2 regions of the Delftia deserti genome follow, and region 2 is predicted to be linked to the other one. Evidence: predicted binding sites of a transcription regulator. Region 2 holds the regulator's gene; the other holds the start of a gene.
What was found. Region 2 encodes NrdR, which represses ribonucleotide reductase genes. Its sites were predicted from a motif close to CACNANATNTNGTG; they were not measured.
Positions count from the first base shown of each region.

Region 1: a site for NrdR is predicted at 5,838-5,851, ahead of ACFPFG_RS13430 (ribonucleoside-diphosphate reductase subunit alpha). Genes of this name have one in related genera too.

Region 1 is NZ_JBHSIH010000001.1:2,726,962-2,742,170, reverse strand. Features, by position in the region: gene ACFPFG_RS13445 (carbohydrate kinase family protein) at 1-228, shown strand, start outside; gene ACFPFG_RS13440 (hypothetical protein) at 326-1,318, opposite strand; gene ACFPFG_RS13435 (ribonucleotide-diphosphate reductase subunit beta) at 1,493-2,584, opposite strand; gene ACFPFG_RS13430 (ribonucleoside-diphosphate reductase subunit alpha) at 2,791-5,712, opposite strand; gene ampD (1,6-anhydro-N-acetylmuramyl-L-alanine amidase AmpD) at 6,242-6,877, opposite strand; gene ACFPFG_RS13420 (sigma-54-dependent transcriptional regulator) at 6,864-8,396, opposite strand; gene ACFPFG_RS13415 (sensor histidine kinase) at 8,396-10,126, opposite strand; gene ACFPFG_RS13410 (PP0621 family protein) at 10,163-10,423, opposite strand; gene ACFPFG_RS13405 (cytochrome C assembly family protein) at 10,420-11,235, opposite strand; gene ACFPFG_RS13400 (GGDEF domain-containing response regulator) at 11,319-12,245, opposite strand; gene ACFPFG_RS13395 (response regulator) at 12,238-15,209, opposite strand, start outside.
Region 2 is NZ_JBHSIH010000001.1:5,885,610-5,900,818, reverse strand. Features, by position in the region: gene ACFPFG_RS27925 (lytic transglycosylase domain-containing protein) at 1-436, shown strand, start outside; ZMP/ZTP riboswitch at 573-748, shown strand; gene glyA (serine hydroxymethyltransferase) at 783-2,030, shown strand; gene nrdR (transcriptional regulator NrdR) at 2,053-2,508, shown strand; gene aroC (chorismate synthase) at 2,575-3,672, opposite strand; gene ACFPFG_RS27905 (helix-turn-helix domain-containing protein) at 3,873-4,358, shown strand; gene ACFPFG_RS27900 (AraC family transcriptional regulator) at 4,540-5,451, shown strand; gene ACFPFG_RS27895 (Bug family tripartite tricarboxylate transporter substrate binding protein) at 5,432-6,397, opposite strand; gene ACFPFG_RS27890 (amidase) at 6,475-8,001, opposite strand; gene ACFPFG_RS27885 (CBS domain-containing protein) at 8,210-8,662, opposite strand; gene ACFPFG_RS27880 (O-acetylhomoserine aminocarboxypropyltransferase) at 8,769-10,067, shown strand; gene ACFPFG_RS27875 (alpha/beta fold hydrolase) at 10,090-10,899, shown strand; gene ACFPFG_RS27870 (alpha/beta fold hydrolase) at 10,929-11,750, opposite strand; gene ACFPFG_RS27865 (Mpo1-like protein) at 11,967-12,320, shown strand; gene ACFPFG_RS27860 (YihY family inner membrane protein) at 12,317-13,669, opposite strand; gene ACFPFG_RS27855 (DUF2069 domain-containing protein) at 13,771-14,169, shown strand; gene ACFPFG_RS27850 (FAD-binding oxidoreductase) at 14,213-15,209, shown strand, end outside.

The sequences.
Region 1 (15,209 bases), 3.2 Mb from region 2:
GGCTGCGAGGTCTGGGTGCAAGGCGCCAAGACCCTGGTGGCGCCGGTGCAGCCCGCCGCCGTGGTCGATCCCACGGGATGTGGCGACGCATGGCGTGGCGCCATGCTGTTCGGCCTGGAGCGTGGCTGGGACCTGGTGCGTTGCGCCGAACTGGGCAACCGCCTGGGCGCGCTCAAGATTGCCAGCCGTGGCCCGCAGAACTACGTGCTGGACTTCGCCCAGCCCTGAAGCCGGGATCGCCAGGCGGCGGCGCAGCCGCCGTCTTCACAATGAAAAAAGCCCGACTCCAAAGAGCCGGGCTTTTTGCTTTGAGACCGGAAAAGTCTCAGGGCTTGTTGCCTGTGGGGAAGGGCCATGCGGCTTGGGGAGCCAGGCGGGTTTGCGCGATGGGCGCGGGTGCGGCAGCGGGAACTGCAGGCGCGGCAGCGGCGGGAGCTGCTGCGGCCTTCTTGGGGGCAGCGGCCTTCTTCGGGGCTGCAGCCTTCTTGGCGGGAGCGGCAGGAGCTGCTGCGGCCTTGGCGGGCGCTGCGGCAGGCTTGGCAGCTGCAGCGGGCTTCTTGGCAGCAGCAGGAGCGGCAGCCTTCTTGGCGGGAGCTGCGGCCTTCTTCGCGGCAGGTGCAGCAGGTGCAGCAGCCTTTGTGGCAGCAGGAGCGGCGGCCTTCTTTGCAGCAGGAGCAGCAGCCTTCTTGGCGGGAGCGGCAGCCTTCTTCGCAGCAGGTGCAGCAGCCTTCTTGGCGGGAGCGGCAGCCTTCTTGGCAGCAGGAGCAGCAGCCTTCTTGGCAGGAGCAGCGGCCTTCTTTGCGGCAGGTGCAGCAGCCTTCTTGGCAGGAGCGGCAGCCTTCTTTGCGGCAGGTGCAGCAGCCTTCTTGGCGGGAGCAGCGGCCTTCTTTGCGGCAGGAGCAGCAGCCTTCTTGGCGGGAGCGGCAGCCTTCTTCGCAGCAGGAGCAGCAGCCTTCTTGGCGGGAGCGGCAGCCTTCTTCGCAGCAGGAGCAGCAGCCTTCTTGGCAGGAGCGGCAGCCTTCTTTGCAGCAGGAGCAGCAGCCTTCTTGGCGGGAGCAGCAGCCTTCTTCGCAGCAGGAGCAGCAGCCTTCTTGGCAGGAGCGGCAGCCTTCTTTGCAGCAGGTGCAGCGGCCTTCTTGGCAGCAGGAGCTGCAGCCTTCTTCACAGCAGGTGCAGCAGCCTTCTTGACGGGTGCTGCCTTGGCAGTGGCCGTGGTTTTCTTCACGGTTTCAGCCTTGGGAGCAGCCGCCTTTTTGGCAGTGGTCTTCTTGTCGGTGGGGGCCTTGGTGGAGGCCGTCTTCTTCGCAGTTGCCATCATCTTCTCCTTCGTTGATTTGCACAAAACACTTCGGGGTACGGGGCTCCGAAGCGATCCAAAGCGATGTGGAGTGACGCATCGCAATGAACACGGAGACGCCCCACGCCGCAACACCATCGGTATTGCAAAAGCGTGAAGCGCGTCATGGTTCGCATTGTGCCTGCAGAGAAGCGATTAATCCCAGGAAAGTGCGCCTCCGGTTTGATACTCGATGACGCGTGTCTCAAAGAAGTTACGTTCCTTCTTCAAATCGATCATCTCGCTCATCCAGGGGAACGGGTTTTCCTCGTTGGGGAACAGGGCCTCAAGGCCGATCTGCGTGGCGCGGCGGTTGGCGATGTAGCGCAGGTAGCCCTTGAACATCGATGCGTTCATTCCGAGCACGCCGCGCGGCATGGTGTCCTCTGCGTAGCGGTATTCCAGCTCGACGGCCTTGACGAAAAGCGCCGTGATTTCTTCCTTGAATTCGGGTGTCCACAGCTGTGGATTTTCGAGCTTGAGCTGGTTGATCAGGTCGATGCCGAAGTTGCAGTGCATGGACTCGTCGCGCAGGATGTACTGGTACTGCTCGGCGGCGCCGGTCATCTTGTTTTGGCGACCCAGCGCAAGGATCTGCGTGAAGCCCACGTAGAAGAACAGGCCCTCCATCAGGCAGGCGAAAACGATCAGCGACTTGAGCAGGGTCTGGTCGGTCTCGAAGGTGCCGGTCTTGAAGGCGGGATCCATGATCGCTTCGATGAAGGGGATCAGGAATTCGTCCTTGTCGCGGATGGAGGGGACTTCGAGATAGGCGTTGAAGATCTCGCCCTCATCCAGGCCCAGCGACTCCACGATGTACTGGTAGGCGTGGGTGTGGATGGCTTCCTCGAAGGCCTGGCGCAGCAGGAACTGGCGGCACTCGGGCGCCGTGATGTGGCGGTAGGTGCCCAGCACGATGTTGTTGGCGGCCAGCGAATCGGCCGTCACGAAGAAGCCCAGGTTGCGCTTGATGATGCGGCGCTCGTCCTCGGTCAGGCCGTTGGGGTCCTTCCACAGGGCGATGTCGCGGTTCATGTTCACTTCCTGCGGCATCCAGTGGTTGGCGCAGGTGGCCAGGTACTTTTCCCAGGCCCACTTGTACTTGAACGGCACCAGCTGATTGACGTCGGTCTTGGCGTTGATGATGCGCTTGTCGGCGGCATTCACGCGCTTGTGTGTGGTGCTGGGCGCAGCCTCCGCGCCGCTGGGCGTGTTCGAGAGGGTGGCGTCGTCGTCAAAGGTCAGCATTGCAATTTTCTCCGGCATGCCCTGGGGCATATGTTCAGTTCATTCGGTGCGAAAGAGTCCTCTCTTTCTGCTCCGGTCAATGTAGGACCATGGGTGGCCTGGCGTGTTGAGCAGGCCCAAGGTCCATGGCGAAGATCCTGCGCATGGCGCTGGCTGGCGGGCAGGGCGCGGGGCCTGCGCCGTGGCGAGGCCCCGCGCTGCGCGGCTTACTGGCAGGCTTCGCAGCCGGGATCGTCGATGGCGCAGAACTTGATGTCCGTCGCCGGTGCCTGGGCGCGTGCGGCGGCTGCCGCGGCTTCCAGGGCGCTGGAGGTGTTCACGGCGGCAGGCTGTGCGGCGGCGGCCGAGGGCACGGCGTTGAGCACGCGGCTTTGCACCGTGGACTTCTCGATGTTGGTGGCGCTGGTGGTGCGCAGGTAGTAGGTGGTCTTCAGACCGCGCAGCCAGGCCAGCTTGTAGGTGTCGTCCAGCTTCTTGCCCGATGCACCGGCCATGTAGATGTTCAGGCTCTGGGCCTGGTCGATCCACTTCTGGCGGCGCGCGGCGGCCTCGACCAGCCAGGTGGGCTCGACCTCGAAGGCGGTGGCGTACAGGCTCTTGACGTCCTGGGGCACGCGGTCGATGGGGCGCAGCGAGCCGTCGAAGTGCTTGAGGTCCATGACCATCACGTCGTCCCACAGGCCCAGGCGCTTCAGGTCACGCACCAGGTACTGGTTGATGACGGTGAACTCGCCGGACAGGTTGGACTTGACCGACAGGTTGCCGAACGAGGGCTCGATGGAGGCATCGACGCCGACGATGTTGGAGATGGTGGCCGTGGGCGCGATGGCCACGCAGTTGGAGTTGCGCATGCCGTGCTGGCCGATCTTGGCGCGCAGCGCATCCCAGTCCAGGCGCGAGGAGCGGTCCACTTCCACATAGCCGCCGCGTGCCTTCTCCAGCAGGTTCAGCGTGTCCAGCGGCAGGATGCCCTGGTCCCACAGCGAGCCCTTGTAGCTGGAGTACTGGCCGCGTTCCTTGGCCAGCTCGGTGGAGGCCCAGTAGGCGTAGTAGCAGATGGCTTCCATCGACTGGTCGGCGAACTCCACGGCCGCGTCGCTGGCGTAGGCGATGCGCATTTCATAGAGCGCATCCTGGAAGCCCATCAGGCCCAGGCCCACGGGGCGGTGGCGCAGGTTGGAGTCCTTGGCCTTCTGCACGGCGTAGTAGTTGATGTCGATCACGTTGTCCAGCATGCGCATGGCCGTGGTGATGGTCTTTCGCAGCTTGCCGTGGTCGATGGCGCCATCGACGATGTGGCGCGCCAGGTTGACCGAGCCCAGGTTGCAGACGGCGGTCTCGGTGTCGCTGGTGTTCAGCGTGATCTCGGTGCACAGGTTGGACGAGTGCACCACGCCGGCGTGCTGCTGGGGCGAGCGCACGTTGCAGGGGTCCTTGAAGGTGACCCAGGGGTGGCCGGTCTCGAACAGCATGGACAGCATCTTGCGCCACAGGTCCATGGCCGGGATGCGCTTGAACAGCTTGAGTTCGCCGTTGTCGGCCTTGGTTTCGTAGGCCTTGTAGGCGTGCTCGAAGGCGGCGCCGAAGAGGTCGTGCAGGTCGCCGACATCGGAGGGCGAGAACAGGGTCCAGTGGCCCTTTTCCATGACGCGCTTCATGAACAGGTCGGGAATCCAGTTCGCCGTGTTCATGTCGTGCGTGCGGCGGCGGTCGTCGCCGGTGTTCTTGCGCAGTTCGAGGAATTCCTCGATGTCCAGGTGCCAGGTCTCCAGGTAGGTGCAGACGGCGCCCTTGCGCTTGCCGCCCTGGTTCACGGCCACGGCCGTGTCGTTGACCACCTTGAGGAAGGGCACCACGCCCTGCGACTCGCCGTTCGTGCCCTTGATGCGCGAACCCAGGGCGCGCACGCGCGTCCAGTCGTTGCCCAGGCCGCCGGCGAACTTGGACAGCAGGGCGTTTTCCTTGATGGACTCGTAGATGCCGTCCAGATCGTCGGGCACCGTGGTCAGGTAGCAGGAAGACAGCTGCGAGCGCAGCGTGCCGCTGTTGAACAGCGTGGGCGTGCTGCTCATGAAGTCGAAGGACGACAGCAGCTCGTAGAACTTGATGGCGCGCGCGTTGCGGTCCTCTTCCTGCAGCGCCAGGCCCATGGCCACGCGCATGAAGAAGGACTGGGGCAGCTCGATGCGCGTCTTGCGCACGTGCAGGAAGTAGCGGTCGTACAGGGTCTGCAGGCCCAGGTAGTCGAACTGCTCGTCGCGCTCGGCCTTGATGGCGGCAGCCAGGCGGGGCAGGTCGTAGTTCAGCAGCTCGGGGTTGAGCAGCTCGTTGTCCACGCCCTTCTGGATGAAGCCGGGGAAATACTCGGCGTAGGCGGCCTGGATATCGGCCGGCTGCACGTCACGGCCCATGACCTCGCGCACGATCGTGTGCAGCAGCAGGCGGGCGGTGACGTAGGTGTAGTCGGGGTCCTTCTCGATCAGCGTGCGAGCGGCCAGGATGGAGGCCTTGAAGACTTCTTCGATCGGCACGCCGTCGTACAGGTTGCGCAGCGTCTCGGCGACGATGGGGGCGGCCTGGATATCGGCGTTGAGGTTGCGGCAGGACGCCTCGATCAGCGCCAGCAGGCGGGCCTGGTCCAGCGGCACGCGCTGGCCGTTGTCGGTCACATGCAGCACGGGCGCCGGTGCGGCGGCGGCAGCCGCTGCGGCCTCGGCGGCCTTCTTTTGCTCGGCACGTTCCTGGTTGCGGCGGTCGCGGTACAGCACGTAGGCGCGCGCCACGTCGTGATGGCCGCCGCGCATCAGGCCCAGCTCGACCTGGTCCTGCACGTCTTCAATATGGAAGGTGCCGCCGCCCGGACGCGAGCGCAGCAGTGCGCGAACCACGGCCTGGGTCAGCTCGTCCACGGTCTCGCGCACGCTGGCGGAGGCCGCACCCTGGGCGCCGCGCACGGCCAGGAAGGCCTTGGTCAGCGCGACGGCGATCTTTTGTGGCGTGAAGGGCACCACATCGCCGCTGCGGCGGATGATCTGGTAGCCGTCCTGCACGGACAGGTGATGGGCGGAGGAAGGATTGGCAGCATCACCGTGCGCAGCGGGAGCCAAAGAATTCAGTGCTTCTTGCATGAGTTTCCTCAACGGGTGTTTGTGGATAGAACAGACGCGGGCCTGCACTTGGGGCAGGCTTGCTGGGAGATGGAATCGGGGTCGGATGTGCACACCGTTTTCACAGGGTGTTCACAGCTTGTGAACACTAGATATGGTGTCCAGCGTGCTTTGGAGCACTACCTGTAGTGTATCGCCGTCTCATGTACACGGGGTACTCACAGCCGGAAAACCGCTGTTTGCGCTGCGCCAAACGGGTGCGCGACATACAAGCCAATAGCAGCAGATGCCCGCTGCGCGGTGGCTTGCGGGCGATGGCCCGTCGCGAGCCGCAGCAGCCTTGACCCGGCGCCGGTCGGACCGCTGAAAGCCCCATGGACAGTGGGGCTGCGCCATATGCGTGAATTTGTAAAAAATGATCAGCCACCCGCTGCGTGCGCCTGGCGCGCCACATCGGTTGCTTTCTGGATTGACAGACCGTTTGTCCTCTGCCTGTGGACAAGCGGCATTGGCTGCAAGACCTGGCGGTGCCTGCGATGAGGGTGTGTGCTTACGTGTCGGGCTGGCCCGCGCCTGGCGGCAATTGCCAGTTCGCCGTGGCATGGTGATGGGCCAGCAGCCTGCGCAACCGCTGCCAGTCGAAGCCGGGGCCCGGATCGCATTTGCGGCCCGGCGCGATGTGCTCATGGCCTGCGAGATGGGCCACGGGGTAGCGCGCCGCGATGGCGTTGCACAGGGCATCGAGCGCCGCGTACTGGGCCGCCTCGAACCGCAGGCCCTCCAGGCCTTCCAGTTCTATGCCGATGGAGTCGTCGTTGCAGCGGTCGCGGCCCCGCCAGCGGGAAGCGCCGGCATGCCAGGCGCGCGCATCGCAGTCCACAAACTGCCAGACCTCGCCATGGCGCGTGATGAAGAAATGCGCCGACACCTCCAGGCCGCGTATGCCCTGGTAATAAGGATGGGCGTCCCAGTCGAGCTGGTTGGTGAACAGTTGCTGGACCGCGCCCGTGCCGTACTCGCCGGGTGGCAGGCTGATGGAGTGCACGACGACCAGATCGACCAGCGCCTGGGCCGGGCGCTCGCCAAAGTTGGGCGAGGGCAGGTGGCGGGCCTGCTGCAGCCAGCCGCCTTGCCAGGTCCAGGCCGGGGCCTGGGTGGCTTGTGCCTGCGGATCAGGACTCTCCATGGCTGCCTCCGTCCGCCTCGGCGCTGGCATCGCCGGGCAGGGCGATGTTCAGCCGGTCGATGCGGTAACGGATCTGGCGCAGGCTCAGGCCCAGCCGCGCGGCCGTGGCCGTGCGGTTGAAGCCGTTTTCCTGCAGCGCCTGCACCAGGATGCCGCGCTCGCGCTCGTCCAGCCAGGCCTGCAGGTCGCGAGGCAGGTCGGCATCGGATGGCTCTGGCGATGGCGGGCTGCCTTGCGGCAGGGGGCGCGAAGGTGAGGGAGAGGGCGAGGCGGATGCAGGCGGGGCTGGCGGCGTGCCGCAGGGCAGCTGCATCTCGGGATCTATGCGCAGCGGTCCGTCCTCGCCCAGCGTGATGGCGCGGTGCAGCAGGTTCTCCAGTTCACGCACATTGCCGGGCAGGGGCAGGCGGGCGATCTGCTCCACTGAGCGCTCGTCGATCTCGGGCATGGGCAGGCCGGATTCCTGCGACAGCCGTGCCAGCAGGGCGCGGCACAGGGCGGGCAGGTCTTCGCGCCGCTCGCGCAGCGGGGGCAGCAGCACCTCGATGACATTGAGGCGGTAGTACAGGTCCTGGCGGAAGCGCCCCTGCTGGACATCGGCGGCCAGGTCGCGGTGGGTGGCGCTGACGATGCGCACGTCGGCCGCTTCCTCCTGTGCGCAGCCCAGTGGGCGCACGCGTCGCTCCTGTATGGCGCGCAGCAGCTTGGCCTGCATGGCCAGGGGCAGGTCGCCGATCTCGTCCAGAAACAAGGTGCCGCCGCGCGCAGCCTGGAAGTAGCCGTCGCGGTCCTGGGTGGCTCCTGTATAGGAGCCCTTGCGCGCGCCGAAGAATTCGGCCTCCAGCAGGTTTTCGGGTATGGCGCCGCAGTTCACGGCCACCATGGGGCCGTGGGCGCGCTGGCTGCAGGCGTGCAGGGCGCGGGCCACCAGTTCCTTGCCCGTGCCCGACTCGCCATGCACCAGCACCGGTGCCATGCCGCGCGCCACCTTGGCAATGCGCTGCTTGACGGCCTGCATGGCGGGCGACTCTCCAACCATGGCATCCAGCGCCCCGCCGCCGCTGAGCACGGGGCCTGCAGCCGGCGTCGCCGAGGGGCTGCGCGCCGGCATCACGCCCGGTGCCGGCACACCGCCCACGCCCTGGGCGGCCGAGGCCACGACCAGACGGAATTGCTTGAGGTCCACGGGCTTGGTCAGGTAATCGAAGGCGCCTGAGCGCAGGGCCTCGACGGCATTCTCGGCGGAGCCGTAGGCCGTCATGACCACGCAGCGCTCGCGCCGCTGCTGGCTGCGCAGGTCCTGCAGCAGTTCCATGCCCATGCCGTCGGGCAGGCGCATGTCGGTGATGACCACGTCGAAGCGCTGGGTCTGCAACTGCTCGCGCGCCTCGCCCACGCTGGCGGCGGTTTCCACGCGGTAGCCTTCGCGCAGAAGGGTCAGTTCATAGAGGGTGCGCAGATCCGGCTCGTCGTCCACGACAAGGATCGATGCGGCAGCGGGCAGGGAGTTCAAAGGCATCACACCACAATCTGGTCAAACAGGGAGGCCGGCAGGGCCGAGGCCGGGCCGGCACGGAACACGATGCTGAAGGCATTGCCCTCGACAGGGCCGTGCGGCGTGGGCCGCGACAGCCGCTGGTAGCTGATGCTGGCATCGTAGCGCTGGCACAGCTCGCGGCAGATATACAGGCCCAGGCCGCTGGAGCGGCTTTCCGAAGAGAAGAAGGGCTCGAACAGATGGCGTTGCACCGTGGGCTCCAGCGCGGCGCCGTCGCTCCAGACCTGTAGCCAGATCTGGCCGCCTGCCGGCGCGCCGGTCAGCACTTGCAGCGTGTGTGGTTCGTGGGCGTTGCTGCGGTAGCGCCGGGCGTTGTCCAGCAGGTTCACCAGGATGCGGCGCAGATGCTCGCCATCGAACACCACGGTCTTCTCCCTGGCGTCCAGCAGGAGCTGGATGCTGCGCACGGGCTGACCCTGGGCCTGCCATTCCTGGCAAACCTGGGCCACATGCTGGTCCAGGGCCAGCAGACCGGCATGCGCCTCGCCAATGTGCTGCTGGGCCCGGGCGATGTTGAGCACGTCCTCGACGATGCGTGCCAGGCGCTCGGCATTCTGGCCCACGATGCGGCACAGCTGCTGCTGGGCCGGGTCCTGCGCCAGATCCTCGGCCAGCAGGGCATTGGCCTGGGTGATGGCGGCCAGCGGATTGCGGATTTCGTGCGCCACGGCGGCCGACATGCGACCCATGGAGGCCAGCTTTTCCGTGCGCAGCCGCGCCTCCATCTCGCGCAGATCATGCAGAAAGACCACGCACAGCTGCTGCAGCAGCGCGGGCTCGGCCGCGTGGGCGGCCTCGGACTGGGTGGCGACCTCGGTCAGCCAGGTGCGCAGGTGCAGGCCCGTCATGCCTTCCTGGCCGATGGACTGCAGATGGATGGCGGCCGAGATGGGCAGGTTCTGGGCAAAGCTCTGGGCCACGGCGTCCTGCAGTCGCTGCCAGCCGGAATGCTCCTTGAGGGCGAAGGGCAGGGCATGCGCGTCGGCCAGCCCCAGCAGGTGCAGCGCGGCCGGGTTGGCCTGCTGCACGCGGAACTGGGGATCGACCACCAGCACGCCTTCGCCCAGGTGGCGGATCACCAGGGCATTGACCTGTTCCTGGGTCTGGGCCTTGCGGCTGCTGTGCTGGGCCAGGTGGCGCTCGCGCCGCACGCGGCGCGCCAGTTCGTGCGTCAGATAGGCCACGGCGAAATAGCCCGCGCAGGCAAAGCTGGCCTGGTAGTAGGCCTGGGTGCTTTCTATGCGGCCTGCCACGTCCTGCCATGCCACCCAGCCCAGGGTCAGCAGCGTCACGCTGGCCGTGGTGGCCAGGGCCAGCGTCAGATTGCCCAGCACGGCCGAGATCAGGATGGGAATGGCCAGCAGGGCCGAATAGTTCAGCGGCCCGGTCTGCAGCATCTGCAGCAGGCAGATGGCTGCAATGTCCACGCCGATCACGGGCAGCCAGTGCACGCCGGCGCGGGGCGAGGGCGGCTGGGCGCGTGCCGTCAGCCGCAGCAGCAGCGTCAGCCCCAGGTAACCCAGGCAGACCAGCCAGACCAGGGAATTGCCAACGGGCTGCACGCTGAGCAGCGCCAGTTGCAGCAGCAAAAGCGCAGTGGCGATGAGCACGCGGCCGGTCAGGAAGCCCTGCCATAGCCGGACAAAGGGGGCGTTGGCGTCGTGCGGCGACTGCGCCGCAGCCTCGTCGATGGTGGGGGGCTGGGGGGGGGGCCGCGGCCTGCATGCTCAGCGCCGTTGCGCCAGGGCCCGGTGCTCGGCGCTGCAGTAGTTGCGGCCTGCCGCCTCGATGGCTTCGCTGCGCGGCAGGTGCAGGCCGCAGTGTGCGCATTCGACCATGTCCTGTGGAGCCGCCAGCGGCGCATTGGCCGGGTTGGCCGGGTTGCGCGGCGCAGCGGCCTGGCGCCGCTCGCGCGCCTCGGCACGGCGCTGGCTGCGCCAGATGCCGACAGCCACGACGATGACGATCAGGACCAGCAGGTACTTCATGTGGTGCGCTCCAGAAGCACTTCCATGACGAAGCGCGATCCCGCATAGGCCAGCAGCAGCAGCAGGGCGCCTGCATAGAGCATGCGCACGGCGCTGCGGCCACGCCAGCCAAAGCGCGCACGGCCGATCAGCAGCACGGCGAAGGTCAGCCAGGACAGCAGCGAGAACACGGACTTGTGGTTCCAGACCCAGGCCTTGCCATAGAGCTGTTCGCCGAACAGCCAGCCTGCGGCCAGCGTGGCCGTGAGCAGCACAAAGCCTGCGGATACGAAGCGGAAGGTCAGGCGCTCCAGCGTGAGAAGCGGCAGGCCGCTGTCATGGCCACCGCCGCCCAGCCGCATGTGCTGCTCGGCGCGTGTCATCAGCGAGGCGTGGACCACGGCGGCCGCGAACAGTCCGTAGGAGGCAATGCCCAGTGCCAGGTGCAGCGGCAGCCAGGGCGAGGCGTTGACGTGCAGGGGCGTTCCCGGAAACAGCGCGGCCATGAGCACGGCGGCCGTGCCCAGCGCGGACAGCGCCAGCTGCGCGCGCATCTTGGGGAACAGCTGCTGCTCGACGCCATAGACGGTGAGCACCAGCCAGGCCGTCATGGACAGGGCCGGTGCAAAGCCGAAGTGAGGCTGCTCCCCGAGCAGGCTCCAGGCCAGGGCCAGGGCGTGGAGCACCCAGGCCAGGCGCAAGGCAACGCGGGCGCCGGCCTGGCTGATGCGTCGGGCGCCGGCGGCTGGCACGGCATAGGCCACGGCTGCGGCAAGCGCCAGCATCCAGCCCAGGGGCGATGCGTTGGCGGAAATCAGGGGGACGGAGAGCATCGTTCAATGATAGCTGTGGCTTTCCCGGCGCCGCTTGTGCAGGCTCAGAATCCGGGTGTCATGCGGTGGTTCGGCCCGCATTTTCAGGGCTCCATGGCTGCTGCGATGCGGTTGCGCCCCTGGGACTTGGCCTGGTAGAGCAGGCCGTCCACCTTCTGCAGCCAGGCTTGCAGCGGAGCGGTCGACGGCTGCCGCACGGTGAGCACGCCGCAGCTGACAGTGAGCTGCGGCGCCGTGGGAGAGGCCGAGTGTGCGATGGACAGGCGCAGCACTTCCTGGCGGAAATGCTCGGCCATGGCCGGGGCATCGCTTTCGCCGGGCAGGATGAGCGCGAATTCCTCGCCGCCGAAGCGCGCGGCCAGATCGTAGGGCCGGCGCGCATGGCGCTGCAGCGTGGCGGCCACGGCCTTGAGCGCCTCGTCCCCCTGGACATGGCCGTAGCAGTCGTTGTATTGCTTGAAGTGATCTATATCAATGAGCGCCAGGCCCACGGATTCCCCAGTGCGCAGGCTCCGCCGGTGGGAGCGCTCCAGCATGTCGTCGAAGTGGCGCCGGTTGGCCAGGCCGGTCAGCCCGTCCACCATGGCCAGGCGCTCCAGGGCCTGGCGCTGCAGGGCCAGCCGTATCTGGTTGCGCACGCGCACCTCGACCACGGCGGGGCGTATGGGCTTGGAGACATAGTCGGCCGCGCCCAGGCGCAGGCCGTATTCCTCGGCCTCGGCATTGCTCTGGCCGGTGATGAAGACGACGGCGATATGGGCCGTGCGCTCCTGGGCGCGCAGGGCGCCCAGCACCTCGTAGCCATTCATGCCGGGCATGCCCACGTCCAGCAGGACCAGTTGCAGGCGGTGGGCTTCGCGGTGGGCGATCGCCAGGGCACCGGGGCCATCCTTTGCCAGCAGCACGCGGTAGTCGGGGCTCAGCAGCTCGGCCAGCATGCTGCGGTTCAGCCGCTCGTCGTCGACGATGAGGACCGTGGGCTGCTCCGGCCCTGTCAGGGCGTCAAGCATCTGCAGCTCCCTGCGCGCTCCCCTGTGCGCTGCTGGCCAGGACCGCCGGCGTCGGCTGGCCCAGGCTGTGCGCCAACTGGTCCAGTTCCTGCAGTGCGGCCTCGGCCTCCAGGTATTCGGTGCAGCGCTGTATGCGCTGCAGCATGGGCCCATGGCGCTCGCCCACCAGGGGGCGCAGCCGATCGAGTTCGGCCAGGGCGGCGTAGTCGCTGTCGGCGATCTGCAGCCGCAGCCGTGCCAGCGTGGACGCTACTTCGTCAACGTTCACCGGGTGCCGCTGCGGGGTGGCCGGCGCGATGGGGACGGTTGCAAGGACGGGCAGCTCTCCCTGCCCGGACAGCACGGCAATTTCCGCCAGCAGGCCCTGTAATCCATCGGCCAGTGCCTGGACCAGAGATTCCATGTGGGTGCTTGGCCGGGCGTTTGTGCCGTCGCCATCGCCGTCGCCGTCGCCTATCCGGGCGGCGTGTGCGCCGGTCTCGGCCATGGTCGACCATTGCACCAGCAGGTCCGCGCCCAGATAGCCCAGGCTGCCCTTGAAGGTATGCGCCAGCGACGCCACGGCCTCCCAGTCCCGGTGGCGTACGGCCTCGCGCAGCTTCTGCGGCGCTTCGGCAAAGTCGTGGGCAAAGCCTTCGATCACCTGCAGCATGCGCGGCGAGTGGCCGGCAAGGCATTGCCGCAAGCGCGCCGGGTCCCAGGCTGGGGCCGGAGTTGGCGCAGTGGGCGGAGTGGGCGGAGTGGGCCTGGGGGCCGGGGTCGGCGCAGGCATGGTTGAACGGGGGTGCTGCGCGGACAGGCAGCGCTGCAGTGTGTCGTAGAGCAGCACATCGTCAACGGGTTTGGTCAGATGGGCATTCACGCCTGCAGCCGCGATCTGGGCGCTGTCCTCGGCATAGGCCAGGGCCGTCAGCGCAATCACCGGAAGATGCCGCAGCGCGCTGCGCGAGCGGATGGCGCGCGTGGCGCTGAGCCCGTCCATGCCGGGCATATGCAGGTCCATGAGCACGGCGTCGAAGGGCTGGCTGTCCAGCCGCTGCAGCGCCTGCAGGCCGTCCGCCGCCGTTTGTACCGACATGCCGGCCTGCTCCAGCAGCTCGGTGGCCACCTCGCGGTTGAGGGCGTTGTCGTCCACTACCAGCACCCTGCGCCCTGGCAGGCCCGGGTAGCGCTGCTGTGGCGACAGACCGGCAGCCGGGTCCGCGGGCTGGGGCGATTCGGGGTCCTGCAGCGTCTCTCGGATCGATGCCAGCAGCGCCGATGCGGTCAATGGCTTGATCAGCAGCCCCCGCAGGCCCAGCTGTGCGGCATCGCGCTGCACTTCGTCGCGCCCGAAGGCCGTGACCATGAGCGCCGCCGGGGTCGCGGCCAGGTGCTGTTGCTTGCGCATGCGGCGTGCCAGCTCCAGTCCGTCCATGCCGGGCATGTGCCAGTCCAGCAGAGCCAGGCCATAGGGCGATTTGTGGCGCAAGGCCTCTTCCAGCATGTGCAGCGCCTGCGCGCCATCCTCGGCCGTGTCGCAGCGCATGCCCAGTTTGCGCACCATGGCAGCCAGGGCTTCGCGCGCGCTGGCGTTGTCATCGACGATGAGAACGCCGCGGCTGTCCAGGGTGCCGTGCCCGTCGTGCGGCATATCCATGGCTGGAGCGACCCTGGCTGTGAAGTGAAAGCGGCTGCCCTGGCCGGGCTGGCTGGAGACGCCGATCTTGCCGCCCATGAGCTGCACCAGCCTGTGGCAGATGGCCAGCCCCAGTCCCGTGCCGCCGTGGCGTCGCGTGGTCTGGGTGTCGGCCTGGGTGAAGGGCTGGAACAGTCGCTCGGCCCGCGAGGCATCCAGGCCGATGCCGGTGTCGCGCACGCTCACGCACAGGTGGCTGCGCGCGTGCAGTGCATCGGCATCGGTCTCGGCATCCACGGGCGACGGCGACAGGTGGATGGAAACCACCACCTCGCCATGCTCGGTGAACTTGATGGCGTTGCCGACCAGGTTGGTCAACACCTGGCCCAGGCGCAGCGGGTCGCCGCGCAGGCGCGGCGGCAGGCCCGGGTCCAGCGCGTAGACCACCTCCAGCCCCTTTTCCTCGGCGCGCAACGCGGTGGCGGCCGAGACGGTCTCCAGCACGTCGTCCAGTGCGAAGTCCACCTCCTCCAGCACCAGCATGCCGGCCTCTATCTTGGAGAAGTCGAGGATGTCGTTGATCACGGCCAGCAGCGCGTTGGCCGCGCGCTCCACCTTCTCCAGATAGCCGCGCTGGCGCGAGGTCAGCGCCGTCTGCTGCACCAGACGCGTCATGCCGATGACGGTGTTCATGGGCGTGCGGATCTCGTGGCTCATGGTGGCCAGAAAGTCGGACTTGGCGCGTTCGGCCGCTTCGGCGGCTTCCTTGGCCTGCCGCAGCGCCTGCTCGGCTTCGCGCTCGCGGGTGATGTCCAGCATGATGCCGTCCCAGACCATGCCCTCGTTGCAGCGCCGGGGCGCCGAGCGGCAGCGCAGCCAGCGGATTTCTCCGTCGGGCCTGAGCACGCGGAAGCGGCAGTCGAACACGCTCAGCGTATCGACCGAGTTTTGCATCATCTGCTGGTAGAGCGGCAGGTCCGCGGGGTGGATGGCATTCAGGTAGACCTGGCGGTCGGCCATGATGGCGCGGGCCGGCACGCCGATCAGGTTCTCGATGCCGGCACTGATATAGCTGAGCCGCAGGTGGTCCAGGCCGCCTTCGAGGCGGTAGATGGCGCCGCTGGGCAGGTTGTCGGCCAGGGCTTCCAGCCGGGCGCGGGCATCCTCGTGCTCGGAAAGGTCCTGCAGCGTGCCGCTCAGGGCGACGATGCGCCCCTGTTCGTCCCGGTGGGCACGGCCCAGGATGCGGGCAGAGAACCGCCGGCCGTCGGGACACCGATGGACCACATCGATGCTGTAGGACTGGCCGGTCGCTGCACACAGATGCACGGCAGCGGTGAGCCGGG
Region 2 (15,209 bases):
GATGACCACGGTGCATACCGACAAGTATGAGAACTTCGGTGGCCAGAACGCTGCCTTCGACCCGGTCAGCAATCTGCGCGTGGGCGTGCGCGTGCTCAAGGAATGCATCGAGCGCGCCGGCTCCATCGAAGGAGGCCTGCGCTACTACGTGGGCGCGGCCAACCTGCCCACCGATGGTGGCTACGCTGCCAAGGTGCTGGCCGAGCACCAGCGCCTGCGCATGGCCGCCGGCCTGCGTGCCGTGCCTTTGATGACCGCCAAGGTCGATCAGCCCCGGCAGGCCGTACAGATCGCCTCCACCAAGCCGGCCACCCCCGTGGCCGAGGCCTCGGGCCCGGCAGCATCGGCTGCGCCTGCAGCCGTGCCGGTCAGCTCGAGCAACACCTCTGCCCGCTCCGAGCAGGTGGCCCTTCAGTCCCAGGAGCCGGCGCTGTAGCCTGACTTCCCGGCATAGTGAGTGCACAGCTGGCCGAGGCCAGCTTTTTTCATGCCCGATCCAACTGCAGGTGGCCCACGCAAACGCCTTCTGCAACGCCCTGCCAGGTCTTCGGCGCCACCGGCTCAGCTACACTATCGGGGTACGCAACTGGCGATAGGCGCAGCCGCTTCACGCACCGCTGCCGCTGACGTGGAAACCAGCAGAAGGCCCGAGAAGGACCACCTTCTGTGAACCACCGGGGAGCGTACCGCCCAGCCTCCATGCGCACGCGGGATCTGGAGTGTTCCGCCGTTCGCCTGGGCAGCCCTTGGCCTCAAGGGAATTTCAAGTTCACAGGACTGCCATGTTTCAACGCACCAATACCGTCGAGAAGGTCGACGCCGAAGTCTTTGCCGCCATCCAGGCCGAGAACCTGCGTCAACAAGAACATATCGAGCTGATCGCCAGCGAGAACTATTGCTCGCCTGCCGTCATGGAAGCCCAGGGCTCCCAGCTCACTAACAAGTACGCCGAAGGCTATCCGGGCAAGCGCTACTACGGCGGCTGCGAGAACGTCGATGTGGTCGAGCAGCTCGCCATCGACCGCGTCAAGAAGCTGTTCGGCGCCGAGGCCGCCAACGTGCAGCCCAACTCCGGCTCGCAGGCCAACCAGGCCGTGCTGATGGCCTTTGCCAAGCCCGGCGACACCATCATGGGCATGAGCCTGGCCGAAGGCGGTCACCTGACGCACGGCATGCCGCTGAACATGTCGGGCAAGTGGTTCAACGTGGTCTCCTACGGCCTGAATGCCGAAGAAGCCATCGACTACGACAAGATGGAAGCGCTGGCGCGCGAGCACAAGCCCCGCATCATCGTGGCCGGCGCATCGGCCTACGCCCTGGCCATCGACTTCGAGCGCTTCGCCAAGATCGCCCGGGAAGTCGGCGCCATCTTCTGGGTGGACATGGCCCACTATGCCGGCCTGATCGCCGCAGGCGTGTACCCCAACCCCGTGCCCCACGCCGACGTGGTCACCACCACCACGCACAAGAGCCTGCGCGGCCCGCGCGGCGGCGTGATCCTGATGAAGGCCGAGCATGAGAAGGCCATCAACAGCGCCATCTTCCCCGGCCTGCAAGGCGGCCCGCTGATGCATGTCATCGCCGGCAAGGCCGTGGCCTTCAAGGAAGCGCTGTCGCCCGAGTTCAAGACCTACCAGGAACAGGTCGTGAAGAACGCCAAGGTTGTCGCGGAAACGCTGACGGCACGCGGTCTGCGCATCGTCTCCGGCCGCACGGAAAGCCACGTCATGCTGGTGGACCTGCGCGCCAAGGGCATCACCGGCAAGGCGGCCGAAGCCGCGCTGGGTGCCGCCCACATGACGATCAACAAGAACTCCATCCCCAACGATCCCGAAAAGCCGATGGTGACCAGCGGCATCCGCGTGGGCACGCCCGCCATGACCACGCGCGGCTTCAAGGAAGAGGAAGCCCGCCTGACAGCCAACCTGCTGGCCGACGTGCTGGAGAACCCCGCCGACGAGGCCAACTTGGCCCGCGTGCGCGCCCAGGTGGCCGAGCTGACGGCCCGCTTCCCGGTCTACGGCGCCTGAGTTGCACGCATAGAGGCCTGCCATGAAGTGCCCGTTCTGCAGCCATCCGGACACCCAGGTCGTGGAGACCCGTGAGGCCGAGGATGGGGGCTTCATCCGCCGCCGCCGCCAGTGCGGCGGCTGCGACAAGCGCTTCACCACCTACGAGCGGCCCGAGGTCAGCTTTCCCGCAATCGTCAAGAAGGACGGGCGGCGCATCGAGTACGAGCGCGCCAAGCTGCTGGGCTCGTTCAAGATCGCGCTGCGCAAGCGCCCCGTGAGCACTGAGCAGATCGATGCCGCGATCGAGCGCATCGAGGAGCGGCTGCGCAACCTGGGCGAGCGCGAAGTGCTCTCCAGCCGCCTGGGCGAGATGGTGATGCGCGAGCTCAAGCTGCTCGACAAGGTCGGCTACATCCGCTACGCCAGCGTCTACCGCAGCTTCGAGGATGTGGACGATTTCAAGAACGTCATGGATGAGGTGCGCAATCCCGGCTGATCAGGCCGGCAGGACGCAAGAAAGCCGCCCTTGGGCGGCTTTTTCTTTGGTGGCCTGGCAGTGCTTTCAGGGTGCGGCGGCAGGGATGGGAGCCAGGCCCGAATCCACGTCACCGCACTGTGCGCGGTGGCGCAGCGCATGCTCCATCACCACCAGGGCCAGCAGCGCCTCGGCGATGGGCGCTGCGCGGATGCCGACGCAGGGGTCGTGGCGACCCTTGGTGATGACCTCGGTGCTCTGGCCCTGCACGTCGATGGATTCGCGCGGCGTGATGATGGAACTGGTGGGCTTGATGCCTATGCGCACTTCCAGGTCCTGGCCCGTGCTGATGCCGCCGACGATGCCACCGGCGTTGTTGCTGCGAAAGCCTTCGGGGCTCAGAGAGTCGCCGTGCGTGGTACCGCGCTGGACCACGCTGTCGAAACCGGCACCGATCTCCACGGCCTTGACCGCGTTCAGGCCCATCATGGCGTAGGCAATGTCGGCATCCAGGCGGTCATACAGCGGCTGACCCAGGCCCACCGGCATGCCGGTGGCCTGCACGCGCAGCGCGGCGCCGCAGGAGTCGCCCGACTTGCGCAGCGCGTCCATGTACTCCTCGTAGCGGGTCACATCGGCCACCGGCGCGAAGAACGGGTTGTTGGGGACATGCTCCCAGCCCTCGAAGGGCAGGGACAACTCGCCCACCTGGGTCATGCAGGCGCGGAACTCGGTGCCGAACTTTTCCTTGAGCCACTTCCTGGCCACGGCACCGGCGGCCACCGTGGGGGCCGTCAGCCGTGCCGAGGAACGGCCGCCGCCGCGCGGATCACGGATGCCGTATTTCTGGAAGTAGGCGTAGTCGGCATGGCCGGGACGAAAGCTCTGCGCAATGTTGGAGTAGTCCTTGCTGCGCTGGTCGGTATTGCGGATCAGCAGCGCGATCGGCGTGCCCGTGGTGCGGCCTTCGTAGACGCCCGAGAGGATTTCCACCGCATCGGGCTCGTTGCGCTGCGTCACGAACTTGCTGGTGCCGGGGCGGCGGCGATCCAGGTCTTGCTGGATGTCCGCTTCGCTCAGCGCCATGCCGGGCGGACAGCCATCGATGACGCAGCCTATGGCCGGGCCATGCGATTCGCCGAAGTTGGTGACAGTGAATAGGGTGCCGAAGGTGTTGCCGCTCATAGGCCAACGATTATGCCCGGGCAGCCCGCAAACGCCGCCCCCGCTGCGGCGGTGCATTGCGCAGGCAGCCATCGCCCAGCGAGACGCAATATGGCTATCGGATTGCATGTATTCATAGTTAAAATTGCAAATCACCCTTTTTCCAACCGCCTGCGGATCATCACACAGGCACCAGCCGCAAATTGCGGGAGGTTCGTGAAATGCAGGCCTCTTCCGACTCGACCCAAAGCCAGGACCGCAAGGATTCTGGGAACAAATTACCCTTTCCATCGGCAAGCCTTCAGCAGGATGCCGAGGAGCAGGACCTCAGGCCCGTGCTGCTGAACACGCTGCTGACCTCGTCCAGCCCTGCTGAGTTCAGAACCCGCAACCGGCTTGCCCAGGCCAAGCAATACATGCGAGCCCGACTCGATGATCCTGAGCTCAAGCCCTCGCAGGCAGCTCAGGGTCTGGACATGTCGCTGCGCAGCCTAGCGCGACTGTTTGCCACTGAAGGACTGACCCCGAGCCGTTGGCTCTGGAACGAGCGACTGGCCCAGGCCCATCTGCTGCTTCAAGCAGACAACGCGAGGCGCGTGACCGATGTGGCGCTGGCCTGCGGCTTCACCAGCTTCTCGCACTTCAGCCGTGTCTTCAGGCAGGCCTATGACATGCCGCCCAGCGCCCTGCTGAAACCCCGGCGCTGAACCTCTAGCCATTTCTTGGCCACGGCGCACGCTTGGAAGCCTGGCGGCACCCTATCGCCCGCCGAAAAGACCGGGCTGTCCGATCACAAATTTCCATGGGCAAAAATCCGCCTGCCAGCCTGAGTGGGTCCTGCTGAATACTTCCGAAGGTGCCCGCTCCCTATCCGGGAGGCATTCTCCAATGCAGGTTCATTTCGATTCATCGCGCCACAGCGATCAGGGCAACTTCGCAAGCTACAGTCGCCTGACCGACCTTCTGATGTACCCGGCTCTGCGCAGCAGCCAACCGGCAGCCCTGGACACGCCTTTGCGCCTGGCCAGCCAGGATCTTGGGGGGTTGCTGATGCTGCAATTGACACGCCCGCCAGGAACCAGCGCGCGCAGCATGCGCCACGAGCCGGCGGATGCAATGTTTCTTTCCGTGCTGGAGGCCGGACCGGTGATCCTGGATACGGCCAACCAGTGCCTTGTTCAGAACACGGGCGACATCGTGCTCTGGAATGCCGACCAGCGGCATGAATGGCGCTATGAACAGGGCATGTCCAGTACCTGCGTGCGCCTTCCCCGTTCCTGGCTGAGCCGGATGGTTCCGGACCTTCCGGCCAGCCGCTTGCTGCCCGCAGGTGGCCCAGCGACCGGCCTGCTGGCTTGCATGGTCCGCCAACTCGCCGCCCTGCCCTCACCGCACGGCACCAAGGCGGGTGCGCATCTGCGCTCGTCGCTGCTGCATGTGCTGTTCGCCACGCTCAGCAGTGGGCCTTGTGCCGAGCCAAGCCGGCTAGCCGATGCCAAGCAGTACATGCGGGCGCGCCTTGACGACACGGAGCTGACGCTGCAGCAGGTGGCAAGCAGCCTGGGCATATCCCTGCGCAGCCTGGCACGCCTGTTCGCAGACGAAGGCTCCACACCCAGCCGCTGGCTCTGGAGCGAGCGGGTGGACCAGGCGCACCGCCTGCTCGAGTCAGGCGAGGCACAGCGTGTGACCGATGCGGCGTTGGCCTGCGGCTTCACGAGCTTTTCGCACTTCAGCCGCGCGTTCCGTCAGGCCCATGGCGTGCCGCCCAGCGCGGTGCTCAATCGAGCCGGAGGTTGATGGCCCTGACAATGCCGCCGTACAGCTCCCGGTCGGCACGGATGCGCTGGGCGAAGGCCTGCGGAGTGCTTGCCTTGACGGCAATGCTCAGCTCATCCAGCCGGCTCTTGACCGCAGGGGTCGCCAGAGCAGCCTCCATGGCGCCATGCAGCCTGTCGATGATGGCGGCCGGCGTTCCTGCGGGCGCAAGATAGCCGAACCACACATCTATCTTGATGCCCGGCACGCCGGCCTCGGTCCAGGTGGGCACATCGGGAAAGTGGGGCGAGCGCTCTGCGCCCGCTGTCGCAATGCACCGCATCTTGCCGCCGCGCACATGGGGCATGGCATCGGGACCGGTGAGCATCCCGAAGTCCAGTTCGCCGGACATGATGGCGACGGACATGGGGGCGGCGCCCTTGTAGGGGATATGGCTGAAGTGCGTGCCTGCATCGCGGTTGAGCAGCTCGCCCAGAATATGCGATATGCCGCCGGGCCCCGTGGAGCCGAAGTTGGCGGGCTTGCCGGACTTGCCCATGGCGATCAGGTCGGCCGGTTTCTTCAGCGGCGAGTCCTTGCCCACGCAAAACAATACCGGCACCGTGGCCGCGATCATGATGGGCGCGAAATCCCTTTCCACGTCGTAGGACAGCTTGGAGAAGGCACTGGCCGCGATGGCATTGGGCCCCGGGTTGCCTACCAGCAGCGTGTATCCGTCGGGCCTGGCACGCGCCACCTGGGCAGAACCTATGGTGCCGGCAGCGCCCGGGCGGGCTTCCACCACGATGGGCTGGCCCAGGGAACGGCTCATCTGCTCGCCCAGCAGGCGCGACAGCACGTCGGTGCTGCCGCCGGCGGGGTAGGGATCGATGATGGTGATGCTGCGACGTGGAAAATCATTGGCTTGCGCGTGGGCCAGCAAAGAGGCGAGGGCCAGAATGATGGCGCCGGCGATGTGCTTGTTCATGGGTCTCTCCCTTGCATCGATGCCAGCGGGTACGGTACGGACGATGCGGTGATCGGTGATCGGTGGTCGCATCCGCACTACAAGGCGCGCCAGTCCACGGACTGCTCATAGGCGTGGGCGATGCGGTAGATGACGGGTTCTGCAAAATGCGCAGCCACCAGCATCAAGCCCACCGGCAGTCCGTCGACACGTCCGCAGGGCAGCGACATGGCCGGGTGGCCTGTGACGTTGAATGGCAGGGTATTACCCACCATGCCGGCAGTCGCTTCCACGAAGTCCAGCGTCTCGGCCTGGCCCTCGGGCAGGCGCTGGGCCACTGACGGCGTGGTCGGCATCAGCAGCGCATCGAAGCGCTGCAGCAACGCGTCATAGGCGATGCGCAGCTTCTGGCCGAAGTTGATGGCCCGGGCGTAGTAACGGTGGCCGTTCATGCGCGTCAGGTGCGTGCCCGCGACCAGCGCGGCGCGGATGGTCAGGGGCAACCTGTCCAGCGCCTGGGCATGGCCCTCGCGGAAGCGCACCATGAGATCCTCGGGATAGTGGTCGTGGCGCCCCGTACCGAAGCCGCCGGCACCGAACACCGTGCGCAAGGAACCTTCCAGCAGGATGGGCCGACACACACCCGCAGCGCGCGCATGGACGGGCAGGGAAACAGACTCCACCACCGCGCCCAGCCGAGCCAGCTGCGCCGCCGCCCGGCGCACCTGCTGGTTGACCCCGGAATGGGCTCCCGGCATGGCCAGGCCCTCCTCCAGAACGGCGATGCGCATGCCGGCAATGGGCTGGCCCAGCGCCTCGGTGTAACGCTGCACGCGCACATTGCGCTGGCGCGGATCCACGCCATCATCGCCGGCAATCACCTCCAGCAACAGCGCGTTGTCGGCCACCGAGGCCGTCATGGGCCCCAGGTGGTCGATGGTGGGCTCCATCGGCAGTGCGCCGGTGTAGGGCACCAGGCCGAAGCTCGGCTTCATGCCGTAGATGCCGCACAGCGCGGCCGGCAGCCGGATGGAGCCGCCTTGGTCCCCGCCGATGGCCATGTCCACCAGGCCCGCCCCCACCAGGGCCCCGCAGCCCGATGAGGAGCCGCCCGCCGAATGGCCATGGCGGTGCGGGTTGTGAACGGGCCCGCTGGCGCTGGTGAAGCTGTTGGCCGACAGGCATAGGTTCTCGCAGACCGCCTTGCCCCTGATGCGCGCGCCGGCTGCCAGCAGCCGCGTGACCACCGTGGCATCGAAGGAGGGAACATAGCCATCGATGACAGCGTTACCGTTCATCATGGGCACGCCGGCCAGGAAGATGTTGTCCTTGAGCGCCACACCGCGACCGCCCAGTACACCGGCTTGCGCCAGTGCATCCGTACTGACGATGTCCGTGCAGCGATACCAGGCGTTCAGTGGATCCTCGGCTGCATCGGGCTGCCGGGCTGCACGTATCCCTGTCGACGCGACAGCGTCGACAGGGATGGCATCGAGCAGCCGGTAGCAGGCAACCAGGGGTTGTGCGAGGCGGTCATAGGCATCCAGCGAAGCGCTGTCCACAGGCAGCGCGCACTGCAGGGCCGCTTCGCGCAATTGCAACAGAGAGGGTGGTTCGAGGGACAAGGGCACTCCTGGGTGGATGGACTGTGCCTTCAATGTAGAAGTCCATCGACGGCCGCGCCTGCCCCGGCCTGCCGGCCCGATTGCCTGTGCCTGCCATGCCTGCCATGCCTGCCAAGTGCAGGAAAAGCAAAAGGCCTCCGCCGCCTGCAGCGGCCGAGGCCTTGGTGTGTGGCCTGGATGGCCTGGAGCGCCAGAGGCGCTCTGTCATTCAGTCCGCGCCCTGACGCTCGCCCTCGGGCCAGTCGCGGATATAGGCCTTGAGCATGCGGTTCTCGAAGTTCTGGCTGTCCACCACGGCCTTGGCCACGTCGTACAGACTGATCACGCCCATGAGCATGCGCTTGTCCATCACCGGCATGTAGCGCGCATGGCGGTCCAGCATCATCCGGCGCACCTCATCCATGTCGGTTTCCATGGTGCAGGTCATGGGAGCGTCGTCCATGGCCGAGCGCACCAGCGTCTCGCCAACCCCGCCGTGCTTGACGAAGCCCTGGATCACTTCGCGGAAGGTCAGCATGCCGACCACGTCGCCATGCTCCATGACCACGAGGGAGCCGATATCGCGCTCCGACATCACCTGCACCGCGCTGGCCAGGCTTTCGTCCGGCGACACCGTGTAGAGGGTGTTGCCCTTGACGCGCAGGATGTCACTTACTTTCATGCCGTATCTCCAAAATTGTCTGTGTCGCCGTGGTTGCGGCAAGCCCGTGTCTGACGGGAAATATAGCCCACAATGCCCGCTTGCCTTGACAACCATGGAGACAGGAATGCCCGGCTACTCGGACCCCGGCTTTGACACCCTGGCGCTGCACGCGGGCGCCCAGCCCGACCCCGCCACCGGAGCGCGCGCGACGCCCATCCACCTCACGACCTCGTTCGTGTTCGAGTCCAGCGACCATGCGGCCTCGCTGTTCAACCTGGAGCGCCCCGGCCACGTCTACAGCCGCATCTCCAATCCCACGAACGCTGTGCTGGAGCAGCGGGTCTCGGCCCTGGAAGGCGGCGTGGGCGCCATCGCGGTGGCCAGCGGCCAGGCGGCGCTGCACCTGTCGGTGGCCACGCTCATGGGCGCGGGCAGCCATATCGTGGCCAGCACGGCGCTGTACGGTGGGTCGCAGAACCTGCTGCACTACACGCTGGCGCGCTTCGGCATAGAGACCACCTTCGTCAAGCCCGGCGACATCGACGGCTGGCGTGCCGCGGTGCGCCCCAACACCAAGCTGTTCTTCGGCGAGACGGTGGGCAACCCGGGCCTGGATGTGCTGGACATCCCCACCATCAGCGCCATTGCCCATGAAGCCGGCGTGCCGCTGCTGGTGGACTCCACGCTCACCTCGCCCTGGCTGATGAAGCCGCTGGAGCATGGCGCGGACATCGTCTACCACTCGGCCACCAAGTTCCTGTCGGGCCACGGCACCGTGGTCGGCGGCATCGTGGTGGACGGCGGCAGCTTCGACTGGGAAAAGTCGGGGCGCTTCCCCGAATTGACCCAGCCCTACGACGGCTTCCACAACATGGTGTTCAGCGAGGAAAGCAGCACCGGCGCCTTCCTGCTGCGCGCGCGGCGCGAAGGCCTGCGCGACTTCGGCGCCTGCATGAGCCCGCACACGGCCTGGCTGATCCTGCAGGGCATAGAGACGCTGCCGCTGCGCATGGAGCGCCACATCCGCAATACCGAGAAGGTCGTGCAATTCCTGGCCAGCCATCCGCTGGTGGGCCGCGTGGGCCACCCGCTGCTGGACACCCATCCCTCGCACCAGTTGGCAAAGAAGCTGCTGCCGCGCGGCGCGGGCTCGGTGTTCAGTTTCGACATCAAGGGCAACCGCAACCAGGGGCGCAAGTTCATCGAGACGCTCAAGGTCTTCAGCCACCTGGCCAACGTGGGCGACTGCCGCAGTCTGGTGATCCATCCGGCCAGCACCACGCATTTCCGAATGAGCGACGAAGCACTGGCCCAGGCCGGCATCGGCCAGGGCACGATACGCCTGTCCATCGGACTGGAGGATGCCGACGACCTGATCGATGACCTCAAGCGCGCCCTCAAGGCCGCTGAAAAGGCAGCGTGAGCCGACAAGGGAGATACCAACAATGAAGATCGATGTTCAGGGCCACGCCATCTACGCCTATACGGGCGGCAAGGCCTTCAACCCCGCCCAGCCTACGGCCATCCTCATCCACGGCGTGCTGTGCGACCACAGCGTCTGGGCCCTGCAAAGCCGCTACCTGGCAAACCACGGCTGGAACGTGCTGGCCATAGACCTGCCCGGCCACTGCCGCAGCGCGGGTGACGCGCCCGCCAGCGTGGAGGCGGCGGCGGATTTCATCGGCCAGCTCATGGATGCGGCAGGCATCGGGAAGGCCGCGCTGGTCGGCCACAGCTGGGGCAGCCTGATCGCCATGGAAGCGGCCGCGCGACTGGGCGCGCGCGCCAGCCACCTCGTGCTGGTGGGCACGGCCTATCCGATGAAGGTCTCGCCCGCCCTGCTGGACTCCGCGCTGAGCACGCCGCAGCAGGCCATCCGCATGGTCAATGTGTTCTCGCGCGCCACGCTGGCACCGCCCAATGGCGCGGGCAGCTGGGTGTTCGGCGCCGGCATGGCGCTGGGCCGGCGCGTGCTGGCCAGCAATGCCGGCACGAACTTGCTGCATGCGGGCTTCAAGGCCTGCGACAGCTACGCAGGCGGCGAGGCGGCCATGGCCGCCCTGCAATGCCCGGTGCTGTTCGCATTGGGCGAGCAGGACCAGATGACCCCGCCCAAGGCCGCCAGGGGCCTGATCGATGCGGCCAGGGCGGCAGGCCGGCAGGTGCAGATCGCGCAACTGCCCTCTGGCCACAACCAGATGACGGAAGCGCCCGAGCAGACGCTGTTCGCCATCAGGGACTTTCTGGCGCGCTGAACCGGGCGCCGCCAGCGGCGCGCGAGCCCTCAGACGCGCGCCAGGAAGCGGGCGATGCGCTGGGCAATGCGCTCGGGCTGCTCGCGATGGGGAACGTGGCCGCCACCGGCCACGATCTCCACCTCCACCGGACCGCTGGCACGGTCACGGATGCGCTCGGGGTGGACCAGGGAGCCGAACTCGTCGTGCTCTCCATGGATGGCCAGCACCGGGCAGCGCACGCGCTCCAGCGCCTCGTCCAGCCGGTAGTCGGCAAAAGGCGGTGACAGCCAGGTATCGACCCAGGCAGACAGCACCCAGGCCGCCTTGTCGCCATGGTATTTCGCCAGGCGGTCCAGCTGGCCGGGGCGGGCGAAATCCTGTTGGGCCGCGCGAATGCCCTGCAAGGTGCGATCTTCCACAAAGGCCTGGGCGGACTCCGTGACCACTGCCTTGCACTGCGCGCCATATCGGGCCGCCACCATGGCGGCCATGCCGCCGCCCACGCTGTGGCCCAGCACAATGAAATCCCCAAGACCCAGCCCCTGGTGCACGGCCGGGAACACGGTCTCTGCTTCCTGGGCCACAAAGCCCGGTCCCAGCGTGCCCGGATAGGGGTCGGACTGGCCAAAGCCCAGCCGGTCATAGGCCAGCACATCGCGCCGCGTGGCCTCGGCCAGTTGCTGCGGGAAATCGCGCCACAGCGCCACCGAGCCCAGCGAGTCATGCAGCAGCACGATGGGCGCGGGCGCCAGGCCTTGCTCGCCGGCCACTGGCGCATGCCAGCGCCTGACGTAGATGCTGCCCTGGGGCGTGGGAATGCGGATTTCGTTCAGGGATGCAGGGATGTCGGTCATGCACGAGGAAGGCATCGAAAAACTCCATGCCGGTCGGTGCCGGCCCGGCAGACATCATGCGCCTGCATGCCGCCGGCAGGCGACGCCGGGGTGACGCGCAACGCCAGATGCGGCAGTTTTTGCCTCTCCAGGGGCAGCTTTTGCGAGTCCTGGCGCGCGGGTTCCTCCGATGGTGCAGCCCCGGGGAGCGGCGTATAAGTTGAAGCCATCCCATGCACGCGAAGGCCTGCCATGTCACACGCTTCCGCTCCCCTGCCCGGCACCGCACAGGCCGCCGTGGACCCGCGCCAGTTCAAGAGCTTTGCCGAGTTCTATCCGTTCTATCTTCAGGAGCACAGCAACCGCACCTGCCGGCGCCTGCACTTCGTCGGCTCCACGCTGGCGCTGCTGTGTCTGTTCGCGCTGTTCCTGACCGGCGATTTCTGGTTCCTGCTGGGCGGCCTGCTGTTCGGCTACGGCTTTGCCTGGATAGGACACTTCGGCTTCGAGAAAAACCGGCCCGCCAGCTTCAAGCGCCCGCTCTACAGTTTTCGCGGCGACTGGGTGATGTGGCGCGACATCCTGACGGGCCGCATCCCGCTCTAGACCGGGGCCTGCGCCCTTTGCTCCAGCAGATCGGCCAGCGTCATTGCGGCCAGCCCCGTGCGATCCCACAGCGGCTGCACGGCCGGCGACGGCGCCAGCAGCAGACGCTGCACCAGCGGCTCCAGCGGCGTGCGATGGGGCTCCACCAGCAGCATGTAGCGGGGCTCGGGGCCTTCGCTGGCAGCCACTGCGCCGGGGGCCTGCACCGTGCCCACCCAGTCCAGCACCGACAGCGCCTGCAGCACCGGGTCGATCTGCTGCCAGTCCACACGCAGGCGCCGCGCCAGATCGCTGGCGTACAAGCCCTTGGCGGGCGACTCGCGCTCCTGTGCGAGGTATTGCAGGATCTCCACGGCCATCTCGAACTGCCAGCCCTGCTGGCCCGGCATGCGCTGCACGCCCGCCATCACGATGGGCAGGTAGGCCGTGACCACGGCGCCCAGCAGCACGATCACCCAGGCCATGTAGATCCAGATCAGCAGGATGGGCAGCGTGGCGAATGTTCCATAGATCACCGAATAAGTGGGCACGGACGCCAGGTACAGGCCCAGCGCCTTCTTGGCCAGTTCCATGCAGGTGGCCACGAACAGGCCGCCCACCCAGGCATGGCGCCAGCGCACCGCCGTGTTGGGCACATAGTGATACAGGCCTGCCATGCCTGCGGCCAGCGCCAGGAACTCGATGGAATCGAAGATGAAGCGCAACCCCTCGGGCAGCGCATTGACCAGCCCGCGCGAGGCCGACATCACATAGGACGACAGCACCAGGCTCAGGCCCAGCACCAGGGGGCCCAGCGTGATCGCCGCCCAGTAGATCAGCACGCGCTGGCCCAGCGGCCGCAATTGGCGCACGCGCCAGATGTTGTTGAGCGTGCGGTCAATGGTGAGGATCAGCGCCACCGCCGTGATCACCAGAATGGAAAACCCCGCCATGCCCAGCTGGCTGGCCTTGGAGGCGAACTGCGTCAGATAGCCCAGCACCTGGCGCGCAATGGTCTCCGGAATCAGGCTGTCGATCAGCCAACGCTCCAGCACGATCTGCACGCGCGAGAAGATGGGAAAGGCGGTGAACAGCGCCAGCGCCACCGTGAAGAACGGCACCAGGGCCAGCACCGTGGTGAAGGTCAGGCTGCTGGCGGTCACGCCCAGCCGGTCCTCGCGAAAGCGTTCGCGCAGCGTGTGTGCGGTATTGCGCCATGGAAAGCAGCGCCAGCGTTCGCGCCAAGATCGCGGCACCGCAGGCTCGGGCGGCTCCGCCAGGGAAAGGCTGCGCTCCTGGGCAGGAACGGGCAGCGCCAGGGCGCCGTCCTCCAGGCCATCGACGGGCTCCTTTTCGGGGCCGCCGCTCATCGCCGCATCTCCGCCGCAAGGCGCATGTCTGCAGCGGGCGCGGCCATCCAAGCAATCACATGTTCAAAGGTCAAGACCATGGCCGATATGATGCCACCCCGATGACTGATTCCATTTCTCGCCCCGGCGCCGACGTCGCCGCCACCCGCTGGCTGGCGGTCTCCAGCCTCATGGGCCTGATCGTGCTGAGCCTGGCCTGGGAACTGTGGCTGGCGCCCATGCGGCCCGGGGGCTCCTGGCTGGTGCTCAAGGCCCTGCCGCTGGCGATTCCGCTGATCGGCCTGCTCAAGCACCGCATGTATACCTACCGCTGGGTCAGCCTGCTGGTGTGGATCTACTTCACCGAGGGCGTGGTGCGCGCCTGGAGCGACCCCGCCCCCGGCCGCTGGCTGGCGCTGCTCGAAGTTTTCCTGTGCCTGATGCTGTTCACCGCCTGCGCCCTGCATGTGCGCTGGCGCCAGCGCAGCGCGCGCCGCGCGGCCCAGGCGGCCGGCGGCTGAGTCCCCGTTTTCATGCCTTCACGTCTTTGAAAGAAGTTGCAACATGACTGCACTGCTTGAACGCCTGCGCCAGATCGTCGGCGAAGCCCATGTCCTCACCGAAGGCGACCTCGTCGCCTATGAACAGGACTGGCGCCGCCGCGTGCGCGGCAAGTCCCTGGCCGTGGTGCGCCCGGCGAGCACGGCCGAGGTGGCCGCCGTGGTGCGCGAATGCGCGGCCGCGGGCACCAGCGTCATCCCGCAGGGCGGGAACACCGGCCTGTCGGTGGGCTCCACGCCGGACGACAGCGGCACGCAGGTCGTGCTCAGCCTCACGCGCCTGAATGCCGTGCGCCATATCGATCGCGACAACCTGAGCTTCACTGTCGAGGCCGGCTGCATCCTGCAAAGCCTGCAGGAACTGGCCGAGAAAGAGGGCCTGCTGTTCCCGCTGTCGCTGGCCGCCGAAGGCAGCTGCACCATTGGAGGCAACCTGGGCACGAATGCCGGTGGCACCCAGGTGGTGCGCTACGGCAACACGCGCGAGCTGTGCCTGGGCCTGGAAGTGGTCACGCCGCAGGGCGAGGTCTGGGACGGCCTCAAGGGCCTGCGCAAGGACAACACTGGCTACGACCTGCGCGACCTGTTCATCGGCAGCGAAGGCACGCTGGGCATCATCACCGCCGCCACCATGAAGCTGTTCCCCCAGCCTGCGGCCCAGCTCACGGCCTTTGCCGCCGTGCCCTCCATGGAAGCGGCCGTGCGCCTGCTGGGCATGGCGCACAAGCACCTGGGTGCGGGGCTGACGGGCTTCGAGGTCATGGGCCAGTTCGCGCTGTCCCTGGTGATCAAGCACATGCCCCAGCTGCGCGTGCCCTTTGCGGGCCTGGACGGCGCGCCACCCTATTACGTGCTGGTCGAGAACTCGGACAGCGAGTCCGAGCAGCATGCGCGCGAGCGTTTCGAGGCGCTGCTGGAGCTGGCCTTCGAGGACGGCTGCGTGCTCGACGCCGTGGTGGCCGAAAGCCTGTCGCAGGCCCATGAGCTGTGGCATATCCGCG